DNA from 3 places in the Colwellia sp. SU-HH00943 genome. Region 1 is predicted to be linked to each of the others. Evidence: predicted binding sites of a transcription regulator. Region 1 holds the regulator's gene; each other region holds the start of a gene.
The links. Region 1 encodes FliA, which starts transcription of late flagellar genes. Its sites were predicted from a motif close to CTAAAGNTNNNNNNNNNNNNGCCGATA; they were not measured.
Positions count from the first base shown of each region.

Region 1 (4,153 bases):
GCGGCGTGATTGCTTTGGTTGGTCCAACAGGTGTTGGTAAAACTACAACTATCGCTAAATTAGCTGCCCGGTTTGCGCAAGTTCATGGTCATGATCAAGTCGCACTTATTTCAACTGATACCTTTAGAATTGCAGGCTTTGAACAATTAGCAACTTACGGGAAGATAATTGGTTGTCAGGTTAAACTTGCTAAAGATGCACAAGCGCTTGATTCATTACTTCAACAATTTGCGCAAAAGAAATTAGTACTAATTGATACTGCAGGTATGGGCCAAAGAGATATGCGTTTAGCTGAAAATTTAGCCAACTTAGTGTCTAATGCACGTATTCGAATTCGTAATTACTTAGTGCTTGCTGCTAATACTCAACAACAAGTTATGCAAGAAAATGTTGAGCGCTTTAAAAAAGTGCCGTTATCGGGGTGTATTTATACTAAACTTGATGAAAGTATCAGTATTGGCGAAATAATTACAACTTCAATTCAAAATGGCTTACCAATAGGGTACCTTACAGATGGTCAGCGAGTTCCTGAAGATATTAAAGTTGCAAATGCTGAGAAATTAGTTACGCTTGCGGACAAAATGGCAGCAAAGTCAGTAAAGAGCAATCTTTATACAAGCGCACGGTCAATGCCGGTAGCACCAGCCGTCGCTATGTAATAAAGTCATAGTACTTTAATAATTGTAGTTTTCTTCATGGCTGTAAAGAAGTAATATAATAAGAATTATCAAAGAAGTAGTGTTAATGGCAGATCAAGCGAGCGGCTTAAGAAAAATGAAGGACTTAAAAAAAGTTAAAGTAATCGCAGTTTCGGGTGGTAAAGGTGGCGTTGGTAAAACGAATGTTTCCCTTAATACTGCAATAGCACTGGGTCAACAGGGCAAACGAGTGTTAGTACTTGATGCTGACTTAGGTTTAGCTAATGTTGACGTTATGTTGGGGTTAAGAGTTAAACAAAACCTTTCTCATGTATTATCAGGCGAGTGTGAACTTGATGATATTATTATTACTGGCCCTAGCAACATAAAAATTATTCCTGCCACATCAGGCTCGCAATCTATGGTTGATTTAACACCATCAGAGCACGCGGGCTTAATTCGCGCTTTTAGTGAAATGCAAACCCAGTTTGATGTACTTATTGTAGATACGGCTGCGGGTATTTCAGACATGGTATTAAGTTTTACTCGAGCATCTCAAGATGTGATGTTAGTGGTTTGTGATGAGCCTACATCAATAACTGACTGCTATGCATTAATGAAACTATTGAGCAGAGACCATGGCGTTTTTAAATTTAAAGTGGTCGCTAATATGGTTCGTAGTCCTAAAGAAGGACAGCAGCTTTTTGCTAAATTAACAAAAGTGACCGATAGGTTTTTAGATGTAGCACTCGAGTTAGTCGCTGTCGTGCCTTTTGATGAAAATATTAGAAAATCTGTACGAAAACAACAGGCCATAGTTGAAGCCTTTCCAGATTCACCTGCAGCCAAAGCTTTTAAGGGACTAGCCACTAAAGTGATAAGTTGGCCTATTCCTAAACAAGCCTCCGGTCATTTAGAGTTTTTTATTGAACAATTACTTGATTATTAGTAATTAATTCACCACCCTTAGTAAGGGTAAACAATAATAAATTGATTCAATAAACAGTATAGTTTGAGCGAGAATGATATAACGTGGTAAAAGCGAGCGCTTACAACAATCAAATAGATAAAACGGTGTTGTTAGAACAGCATACCGTATTAGTCAAACGTATTGCCTACCATTTATTAGCACGTCTACCCGCTAGTGTCCTTGTTGATGACCTTATTCAATCTGGCATGATTGGCTTATTCGAAGCTGCAAATAATTTTGATAACGCCAAAGGGGCAAGCTTTGAAACTTTTGCTGGTATTCGTATTCGCGGTGCTATGCTTGATGAAATACGCCGAGGTGATTGGACGCCTCGATCAGTACATAAAAACAGCCGTATGGTCAGTGAAGCCATTAAAGTTCTTGAAGCAGAATTAGGCCGAGATGTTACTGATATAGAAGTTGCTGAAAAACTTGATATTTCATTAAATGAATACCATCATATATTAAGTGAGGTTAGTACAGGAAAAATACTTGGTATCGATGACCTTGGTGTTAGTGAAGATGCTATTAATTTTGATGAATCTTGCCATGGCGATGATCCTTATCAAGACATTGAGCATAGTGCTTTTAAAAAAGGGCTTAGTGAGTGTGTTTCCTCTTTACCCGAGCGAGAAGCTTTAGTACTGTCTTTGTACTATGATGAAGAATTAAATTTACGTGAAATTGGTCAAGTTTTAGACGTGAGTGAGTCAAGAGTGAGCCAAATTCACAGTCAAGCAATGCATAGGTTAAAATCACGTATGCAATCTTGGCAAAGTTGAGTAGAATAAGTAGTAACTTAGTAATTAATTTATAAAATAGAAAATCAGATGTTTCGCTGGAGGGTGCCTTGGATAAAAATATGAAAGTGCTTGTTGTTGATGACTTTTCAACCATGAGACGTATAGTGAAAAATTTGTTACGGGATTTAGGCTTCACCAATATTCAAGAAGCGGATGACGGCAGTACAGCTTTACCGATGCTTCAAGGTGGTGACTTTGATTTTGTTGTAACCGATTGGAATATGCCTGGCATGCAAGGTATTGACTTATTAAAAGCCATTCGTGCTGATGCGAGTTTATCGCACATTCCTGTATTATTGATAACAGCTGAAGCGAAAAAAGAGCAAATTGTTATGGCTGCTCAAGCAGGTGTTAATGGCTATATTGTTAAACCATTTACAGCAGCAACGCTTAAAACAAAATTAGACAAAATTTTTGAGCGCTTAGCTTAGTTTCTGCTTTTATTAGGCAATATTTTAAAGCTATAGGTAAATTGCCCGATAAATCTAGTAATGCTTTGGTTTAATAGTAAGGACTTTGCATGAGTATCGCAATGGTAGGCCGTGTTTCTTTGGAGCAGGCTAAATCTTTGGTTGAGTATTTAGAAACGGATCAGCAAGAAAAAGCTGATGCGTTGATTGCTGAAATTCAAAACCCAATCAATTCTGAGTTGTTTGCTGAAATAGGTAAGTTAACGCGTCAACTTCATGACTCATTAACTAACTTCCAGTTAGATTCCCGTTTAAATGATTTAGCGACGGCAGATATCCCTGATGCTAAAGAACGATTAAATTATGTCATTACTCGTACTGAAGAAGCCGCAAACAAAACGATGGATGCGGTTGAGTCTATTTTCCCTGTTGTTGATAATATTGCTGATCAAGTTCGTGCAGTTAACCCCGCTTGGACTAAACTGATGAATAATGAAATAGACTTAAAAGAATTTAAGAGTCTATGCGGTGATATTGATACACTGTTGGTCACAACGGGTAAAGAAACAGCCCATATACATAGTTTAATGACTGATGTTTTGATGGCACAGGACTTTCAAGACTTAACAGGGCAAGTTATTCGTAAGGTAATCGACTTAGTACGTGAAGTAGAAGACAGCCTTATCAATATGTTAACAGCCTTTGGTATTTCTGCGGAACAAGCAAAAGCAGAATCAACACCTAAGATGGGCGACAACCTTGTTGAAGGGCCAATTGTTAATTCAGAAAGTAGAGATGATGTTGTTGAAGATCAGGACGATGTAGACGATCTTTTATCAAGTCTAGGTTTTTAATAGGAGTTACGGATGTCTTTTGAAGCAGATGAAGAAATTCTACAAGACTTTTTAGTTGAAGCGGGTGAGATACTTGAATTGCTTTCAGAGCAATTAGTTGAACTTGAAAATGATGTTGATAATGCTGATTTACTTAATGCAATTTTTCGTGGTTTTCACACAGTAAAAGGTGGTGCAGGCTTTCTTTCGTTAACTGAATTGGTTGACGTGTGTCATTTTGCTGAAAATATATTTGATTTACTTCGAAATGGTCAACGCTCTGTAACAGCTGAGTTGATGGATACTATTTTATCTGCGCTTGATACCGTTAATGACATGTTTGCCTTAGTGCAAAATAGAGAGCCATTAGTGGCAGCAGAGCCTGAGCTTTTAGCTGAACTTCATCGTTTGAGTGTTCCGCAAGGTGAGGAAATTGAAGACTTACCAGAGCAATTAACTGCTGAACCGGCTCCTGAACCTGAAGTGCAAGTTGAAGAAC
Region 1 covers NZ_BAAJLW010000005.1:170,054-174,206, forward strand. The annotation lists gene flhF (flagellar biosynthesis GTPase FlhF) at 1-659, shown strand, start outside; gene AC27GZ_RS14740 (MinD/ParA family ATP-binding protein) at 745-1,587, shown strand; gene AC27GZ_RS14745 (RNA polymerase sigma factor FliA) at 1,671-2,390, shown strand; gene cheY (chemotaxis response regulator CheY) at 2,459-2,842, shown strand; gene AC27GZ_RS14755 (protein phosphatase CheZ) at 2,932-3,675, shown strand; gene AC27GZ_RS14760 (chemotaxis protein CheA) at 3,688-4,153, shown strand, end outside.

Region 2 (4,153 bases), on a different contig from region 1:
GGTAATGCAGGTAATTCGATAGCCATTGCTCTCTCCAATTTTTCTTTCTTTAAAAAGTTACTGTGTATTAGGGAATAAACAGTATATTTTCCTTTAAAACTTGAGTAAAATACTCGGGTATTAGTTTATACTATATAGACAGCTTACTGTATAGGTTTTCTTTAGTTATTTTTCAAGGTGCTAGCTAAAATTTAATCATATTTTAAGTATTTATTATATTGTGTTGAAAACGACATTTTTGTCACCATTATTTGTTAATCTGTGGCAAACAATCAGTAAGCCAAGTTCAACTCAATATAATAAGTATTATTTATTAGAGGTTATTATGGATACTATAGAACGTATTAAAGAACAAATCAGTGAGAATTCAATTTTACTTTATATGAAAGGCTCACCAAAATTACCAAGCTGTGGTTTTTCTTCTCAAGCATCACAAGCATTAATTTCTTGTGGTGAGCAGTTTGCTTATGTTGATATTTTACAAAATCCAGATATTCGTGCTGAGTTACCTAAGTATGCTGATTGGCCTACTTTCCCGCAATTATGGGTTGAAGGTGAATTAGTTGGTGGCTGTGACATTATTATTGAAATGTTTCAACAAGGTGAATTACAAACCTTAATTAAAGAAGCTGCCGCTAAAAACGCATCAGAAGAAGCAAGTGCAGAATAAATTTATTTAAAACTTCAATACCCATTGAAATTTTTTAATTAGATACAATAATAAATTGTGATTTCTCAATTTATTTATATAAATTTTTATAACAAAAAACGGAGCACAAAATGAGTGTATTAGTTGGTCGTCCAGCACCGGACTTCACTGCAGCAGCAGTATTAGGCAGTGGTGAAATTGTAGATAGCTTTACTTTAAGCGAAGCTATTAAAGGCAAAAAAGCAGTAGTATTTTTCTACCCGTTAGATTTTACTTTTGTTTGTCCTTCTGAGCTTTTAGCTTTTGATCACCGTATGGAAGAATTTAAAAGCCGCGGCGTTGAAGTAATTGGTGTTTCTATTGATTCACAGTTTTCTCATAATGCATGGCGTAACACTCCAGTAAACGATGGTGGTATTGGTCCAGTTCAATACACTTTAGTTGCTGATACTAAGCACGAGATCTGTCAAGCATACGATGTTGAGCATCCAGAAGCTGGTGTTGCTTTCCGTGGTTCTTTCTTAATTGATGAAGAAGGTAACGTACGTCATCAAGTAGTTAACGATTTACCATTAGGTCGTGACGTTGATGAAATGCTTCGTATGGTTGATGCACTTCAATTCCACCAAGAGCACGGCGAAGTATGTCCAGCTGGCTGGAACAAAGGTGATAAAGGTATGACTGCTTCTCCAGAAGGTGTAGCTGCTTACCTAACTGATAATGCTGAGCAATTATAAGCTTAATGCATTAATTGATGATTTAAAAAAACCGCGTTAGCGGTTTTTTTATGCCTATTTTTTAGTAAATGGATGAAAGTCTAGCTACTCGTTTCTTCAGTTTGTGTAGCAGGTACTGGTAACGGCCATCCGCCTAATGCTTGCCATTTATTGACGATATAGCAAAATAATTCAGCTGTTTTTTCAGTGTCGTATAGCGCTGTATGAGCTTCGCTGTTATTAAAATCAATCTTAGCTGCTTCGCACGCTTTTGCTAATACTGTTTGCCCTAAAGCTAAACCAGATAAAGTTGTAGTGTCAAAACTAACAAAGGCGTGAAACGGACTGCGTTTGATTTTACAGCGAGTGGTTGCAGCATTTAAAAAGCCCAAATCAAAAGCGGCATTATGAGCAACAATAATGGCTCGTTGGCAACCAGCCAATTTCATTTTTTTTCTTACTAATTTGAATATTGTTTTTAACGCAACTTCTTCATCTACAGCACCTCGAAGAGGGTGTGTTGGGTCTATACCTGTAAACTCTAATGCTTTGGGCTCTAAGTTAGCTCCTTCAAACGGGTTAACATTAAATTGTATTGTTTCATCAATTGACAGCTGACCTGAATTTTCATCAAGCGTCAACACTGAAGCTGCAATTTCAAGTAACGCATCTGTTTGGGCATTAAAGCCTGCTGTTTCAACATCAATGACAACAGGAAAGTATCCACGAAATCGTTGCGCCAATAATGGCTTGTCTATTACTTGTTCTACTTCTTCGTCTTTTGTTTTTGCAGTATCTGACATATTATTCTTTTGGTTAGCTGGCAAGTGTTAGGATGAGTAGGGTTGTGGTGATTATCTCAGAAAACTATCCTAAACACGATAGTGTGCTTATGCAAAATAGCCAATAAAATGTTAAAGTTATTTTAATTTCAGACGATATAAATAATGTCGCCAATTAATTATGTTGCAATATCATGAAAATAAACGCTTCAAGCACATATAAATGTTTCTTCACATCGTCACTTTTTGTCACTGTGTTTTTTGTACTATTCTTTATTTTTACTGCTTCACAAGCACAGGCAGGTATTCGCCAATATAGCGCTACTTTAGGAAATTCTCAGTGGCAACTAGCAGATAATTCACGCTTACAGTGCACATTAGCTCATCAAATCCCTAATTACGGGCAAGCACGATTTTCAGCAAAAGCGAGCCGTCAGTTAAACATGGAATTTGAATTAGATATGATGCTCTTGCCTGATAACTATTCTCTTGCCCAGGTTCGTAGTGAATCACCTAAGTGGAAACCTGGCAATGGTGGTCGCGTTTTAGCTGACATGAAACTTTATAAGCAATTTAACCCAAGCTTACCTAAGAAAGTTGCTTGGACTATGTTAAGCGAGCTTGAGCAAGGAATGAACCCAACCTTTTATTATAATGATTGGTATAGCGAGCAAGACGAAGTGTCTGTGGGATTATCAAATGTGCGCTTTAAAACCGCTTATAGAAATTTTGTTTCATGTGTAGGTAATTTACTTAACTATAGCTTTGATGATATTGCTTACACGGTTTTAAACTATCAATCTAACAGTGACCAGTTTACTAAAGCCTCGCAAAGACGTATTAATATGATACGTGAATATTTGAGCTTAGATCCTGAACTTGAGTTAGTACTTGTGGATGCTCATTCTGATAGTTATGGTGGCCGTTGGTCGAACTTAAAGTTATCAGAAAAACGTGCTAATAAAATTCGTGAATATTTTGTAGCCAATGGCATTGATGCAAGCAGAATTGAAGCGAAAGGTTATGGTGAAAAACGCCATATTGCATCAAATGGTACCATTTTAGGCCGTGATAAGAACCGCAGAGTTGTGATTCAAATGCAAAAAATGTAGTAAAATGCCAGTAGCTGTATAACTTGTTTTTTTGAAGTCGATGATAGTGATTGTTGAAAAACGTTATACAGCGTTACGTTTAAACGCTTTTACTTTTAATCTCTATTTTCACACTCAATAGTGTAAACCATTCTTGCAAATTCGTTAGTTTTTCTAAATACCTTTATTATCGTAATTAGTTGAATAAGCCTGTCGATTCGCTGTAATCTACAGGCTATTTTTTAAGCCTTGTAAATTATATTGGGATTTATTTAATGAAAATTTTTTTACGACTCATCTTGCTTGCTATGCTGTCTGTTTCACAGCTAGTTTCAGCTTCAAAGGGTAGTGTTTTAAATGATGTTTATACTTATTCAAACTATGATCAAGTCATCACAACGCACCTTTATTTAGATCTCAATGTTGATTTTAACCAAAAGTCATTATCAGGTTTTGCAGAGTTATCTTTAAAGTGGTTATCTGCTCAAGCAAACACGGTTGTATTAGATACACGTGATCTTGTTGTTCACAAGGTCATGGCAAAAAATACACAAGGTGTGTGGCAATCAGTAAATTTCACTCTTGCTGAGCGTGATGATGTTTTGGGCGCTAAACTGACAATAAACACTCAAGGACAATCGAAAAAGCTACGTATTTACTATCATTCAACTGAAAAAGCTTCAGGCCTGCAATGGTTATCAGCTGCGCAAACAGCAGGTAAGAGTCAACCGTTTCTTTTTAGTCAAAACCAAGCCATTCACGCTCGCTCTTGGATACCTATCCAAGATACACCAAGTGTGCGTGTAACTTATACTGCTCGTATAACCACTGATAAAGAGTTACTTGCAGTGATGAGTGCAAATAACGATCCTGATACTGCACGTGACGGCGATTACTTCTTCTCGATGCCACAAG
Region 2 covers NZ_BAAJLW010000003.1:237,043-241,195, forward strand. The annotation lists gene sodB (superoxide dismutase [Fe]) at 1-26, opposite strand, end outside; gene AC27GZ_RS09560 (Grx4 family monothiol glutaredoxin) at 326-670, shown strand; gene AC27GZ_RS09565 (peroxiredoxin) at 781-1,386, shown strand; gene rnt (ribonuclease T) at 1,467-2,168, opposite strand; gene AC27GZ_RS09575 (flagellar protein MotY) at 2,342-3,259, shown strand; gene AC27GZ_RS09580 (M1 family metallopeptidase) at 3,514-4,153, shown strand, end outside.
Region 2: AC27GZ_RS09575 (flagellar protein MotY) is a predicted target of FliA. The motif match lies at 2,280-2,306, and genes of this name have one in related genera.

Region 3 (4,153 bases), on a different contig from region 1:
TCGGCGGCAACCGCTAAGCCAAGTGCAGCTGAAATTGACGTGCTTGAGTGACCAACACTTAAGGTGTCATATTCACTCTCTTCGCGCCAAGGGAAGGGGTGCAGACCATCTTTTTGTCTGATGGTATGCAATTGATCACGTCTACCCGTTAAAATTTTATGAGGATAGGCTTGGTGACCAACATCCCAAATAAGGTGATCAAAAGGCGTGTCGTATACATAGTGAAGTGCCACAGTTAACTCAATAGTACCCAAGCCTGAAGCAAAGTGACCACTACTTTTACTAACCGAATTTAATAAATAGCTACGAAGTTCATTACTGATTTTTGGCAATTGCTCTTGTACTATATTTCGCAGATCTTTTGGCGAATCAATTTGAGCAAGTAATGGATAGTCAGCAAGGTTTGTAGTCATAGTGTAATATTCAAGTCGCTATTATTGGTATATTAAATTTAGGGTTAGTGGCTACGCTTAACTATGAAGGTAGCAAATTCCTCTAAAGACTGCGTATTGTACGGTAAACTAGCTAAAGCTTGAAGCGCTTGCTGCAATAAGTTTTCAGCTTTTTCTTGCGCGCCTTGTAAACCAAGCAAGGCAGGATAAGTACTTTTATTGGCGGCAAGGTCTGAGCCCTTTGGCTTACCAAGTTCTTCTTCGCTAGAGGTAATGTCAATAATATCGTCTTGCACTTGGTAAGCTAAGCCAATAAGTTGTGCGTATTGCTCTAATGCTTGTTTTTCTGCTGAATTAACTTGCATAGAGCACTCTGCAGCCATTAATACGCAGGCTTTCAATAGCGCCCCAGTTTTTAGCATGTGTAATTGTTCAAGCTGCTGTAAATCAATTGCTTGATCGGTTGCTGATAAATCAAGCGCTTGACCACCACACATGCCTTGGTAGCCGGAAGCTGCTGCCAACTGTTGGATAAGTTTGATTTGTTTGCTTTGTACTGCTTCAGAAAATTGATGATTAGCGAGGATGTCAAAAGCAAGGGTTTGCAGTGCATCACCAGCTAAGATAGCCGTCGCTTCATCAAAGGCTTTATGACAGGTTGGTTTGCCTCGTCTTAAATCGTCATCATCCATGGCTGGTAAGTCATCATGTAATAAGGAATATGCATGAATACATTCAAGGGCAGCTGCAATGGCATCTATATCAGATTGCTCAGTGCCTAGGGCTTCACCTGTGATATAGGCTAAATAAGGTCGCATTCTTTTGCCACCAATCAGTAAACCATAACGCATCGCAGCAAGTAATTTTTCATCATTGATGGCTAATTGATCAAGTTGTTTGGTTAGAAATTGATTAATTTGCATTTGGTGGTGTTGATAATTAACTAAGTTACTCACAAATTTTACCTATGAATGCTCATCATTTGAGACTGTATAGTTAGTTAATTGTTGCTCGCCATTTTTTTCTAATAAAATTTTCACTTTTTGTTCAGCGGCTTGCAGTTTAGTTTGACTCACCTGGCTTAAGTTTAGGCCTCGTTCAAATAAAGCCATAGATTCTTCCAAGCTTAGCTCCCCTTGCTCAAGGTTTTGTACAATAGTGTCGAGCTCAACGAGAGACTCTTCAAAACTGAGGTTTTCTAATTTTTTCTTTGCCATGTAAATTTCTCTGGGGCGCTAACATTTTAGGACTAGGCGCAAACTTACCTTAGCTAAGCGCGTTGGTCAATGTAGACTTACTTTCTAGTTACTATTTTCCTTTCTATTAGCTTACATTTATTTGTAACAAGCTTGTTATTTACCGAAAAAGGTACTTTTTACTGCGTCAGTTTCTCTGTAAAGAAAAATCAAAAATAATAAATCTGTGCATATTTCAATCGTTAACTACTTCTTATCTCAAGTTCAGACTATATTTATTTAAAACAAGCTATTAAGTTATTGACTGCATGGGCGATAACATAAGTATTAGCGAATATTTATTGCTTCATGTACTATTATTTTATTAGTGCTATTTGGATTTGGTAGTTTTAGGAGAGATTTGTGGATTTAGCAACGTTAATTGGTATTGTTGGCGCCATCGGTTTACTTGTTATGGCAATGATACTATCTGGCGACATCATGATGTTCGCTGATACTCAGTCAGTATTAATTGTATTTTGTGGTTCAATTTTCATCGTATTATCAAATTATAATTTAAGTCAGTTCTTCGGTATTGGTAAAATTATCGGCAAAGCCTTTATGTTCAAACTGGAAAAACCAGAAGAATTAATTGAGAAAGCGGTTGATATGGCTGACGCTGCGCGTAAAGGTGGCTTTTTAGCTTTAGAAGAAGCTGAAATAACAAACCCTTTTATGCAAAAGGGTGTTGATATGCTAGTGGATGGTCATGATGCTGACGTTGTTCGTGCTACTTTACAAAAAGATATAAACCTTACCACAGAACGTCACGAAACTGGTTCAAATATGATGATGGCCTTAGCTGATGTAGCGCCAGCAATGGGGATGATCGGTACGTTAATAGGCTTAGTAGCTATGCTGTCGAACATGGATGATCCTAAATCTATTGGTCCAGCGATGGCTGTTGCCTTATTAACTACGCTTTATGGTGCTTTTCTAGCAAATGTTATTGCCATTCCGATTGCCTCAAAGTTAAAGCTACGATTAGCTGAAGAAAAGATGAACCAAGAACTAGTGCTTGATGCGGTTTTAGGTATCCAAGACGGGCAAAATCCGCGTGTAATCGAAGGGTTATTGAAAAACTATTTAGCTGAAGGTAAGCGCGCTATTGATACCACAGGTGACGAGTAGTTGATGATGCAATCCCTTGAGCTGTTAACTGTGAGAAATGTAAGGAGGGCATATGTCTGAAAAAGAATGTAAGTGCCCACCACCGGGCCTTCCCGCTTGGATGGGGACTTTTGCAGATCTTATGTCCTTACTTATGTGCTTCTTTGTACTGTTACTTTCTTTTTCAGAAATGGATGTACTTAAGTTTAAACAAATTGCTGGCTCAATGAAGTTTGCTTTCGGTGTTCAGAATAAAATAGAAGTAAAAGATATCCCTAAAGGCACAAGTATTATTGCGCAAGAATTCCGTCCTGGTAAGCCTGAGCCAACACCGATAGAGGTGATCCAACAGCAAACCATGGAAATGACTCAACAAATGTTAGAGTTTCAAGCAGGTGATGAAACCTCTGCGGGTGGTCGTCAAGAGCAACGAGGTACTGAACGTGGTGGTCAATCGCAAAATACTGAAGACGCTATGTCTGCAGAATCATTACAACAAGCTAAAGAGCAAATGGAAAGCGCAGCTCAAGAACAGGTAAATGATTTAGTGAAGAAAATTGCAGAGCAGCTTGAACAGCAAATTCAAGATGGTGCAATCGAATTAGAATCTTTAGGTCAGCAGGTGATTATTCGCATTCGAGAAAACGGCTCTTTCCCGTCAGGTTCAGCATTTTTACAACCTAAATTTAGGCCTATTATTCGAGAAATTGGTGAATTGTTGAATACGGTTCCTGGTGAAATTATGGTTTCGGGTAATACCGATAACCGAGGGCTTGATTCAGAATTGTTCAGCTCTAATTGGGACTTATCGAGTAAACGTGCCGTGGCTATTGCCCATGAGTTAATTAAAGTGCCTAACTTTGATCAAACGCGATTAGTGGTTGCCGGACATGCCGATACTCGCCCGCTAGTGCCAAATACAAATGCATTGAATCGTCGTCGAAATCGTCGTGTTGAAATTGCAATTAACCAAGGTAAAGCGAAAGAAACAGAACCCATTCAAGTCACTCAATAAATACTTAAACCCCAAGCAGCAAATTAACTTCCCGTTAGTTTGCTGCTTTGTTCTAGTCGCCTGTCGCTTTTTAATAGTATATAATGCGCGCCAATTCCCAGCCGTTATTATTTAGGTTATTTGTCGATGAAATTTATCGTAAAGCTGCAAGCTGAAATCACCATTAAGTCACGCCCCGTGCGTAAACGTTTTACCAAAATTTTAGACTCAAACATTAAGAATGTTTTGCGCCGTGTCGATGAACAAGTTACTACGCGCATGAATTGGGATAATGTTGAAGTTAACACCAAAGACAATAGCCCAGAAAACCGTGAACGTTTAGTTGAAGCCTTAAAGTGCATTCCGGGCGTACCTTTATTTTTAGAGGTTCAACAATATCCTTTTACCGATTTGCATGATAT
Region 3 covers NZ_BAAJLW010000002.1:56,765-60,917, forward strand. The annotation lists gene dxs (1-deoxy-D-xylulose-5-phosphate synthase) at 1-413, opposite strand, end outside; gene ispA ((2E,6E)-farnesyl diphosphate synthase) at 458-1,348, opposite strand; gene AC27GZ_RS05450 (exodeoxyribonuclease VII small subunit) at 1,358-1,609, opposite strand; gene pomA (flagellar motor protein PomA) at 1,991-2,758, shown strand; gene AC27GZ_RS05460 (flagellar motor protein MotB) at 2,811-3,752, shown strand; gene thiI (tRNA uracil 4-sulfurtransferase ThiI) at 3,879-4,153, shown strand, end outside.
Region 3: pomA (flagellar motor protein PomA) is a predicted target of FliA. The motif match lies at 1,880-1,906, and genes of this name have one in related genera.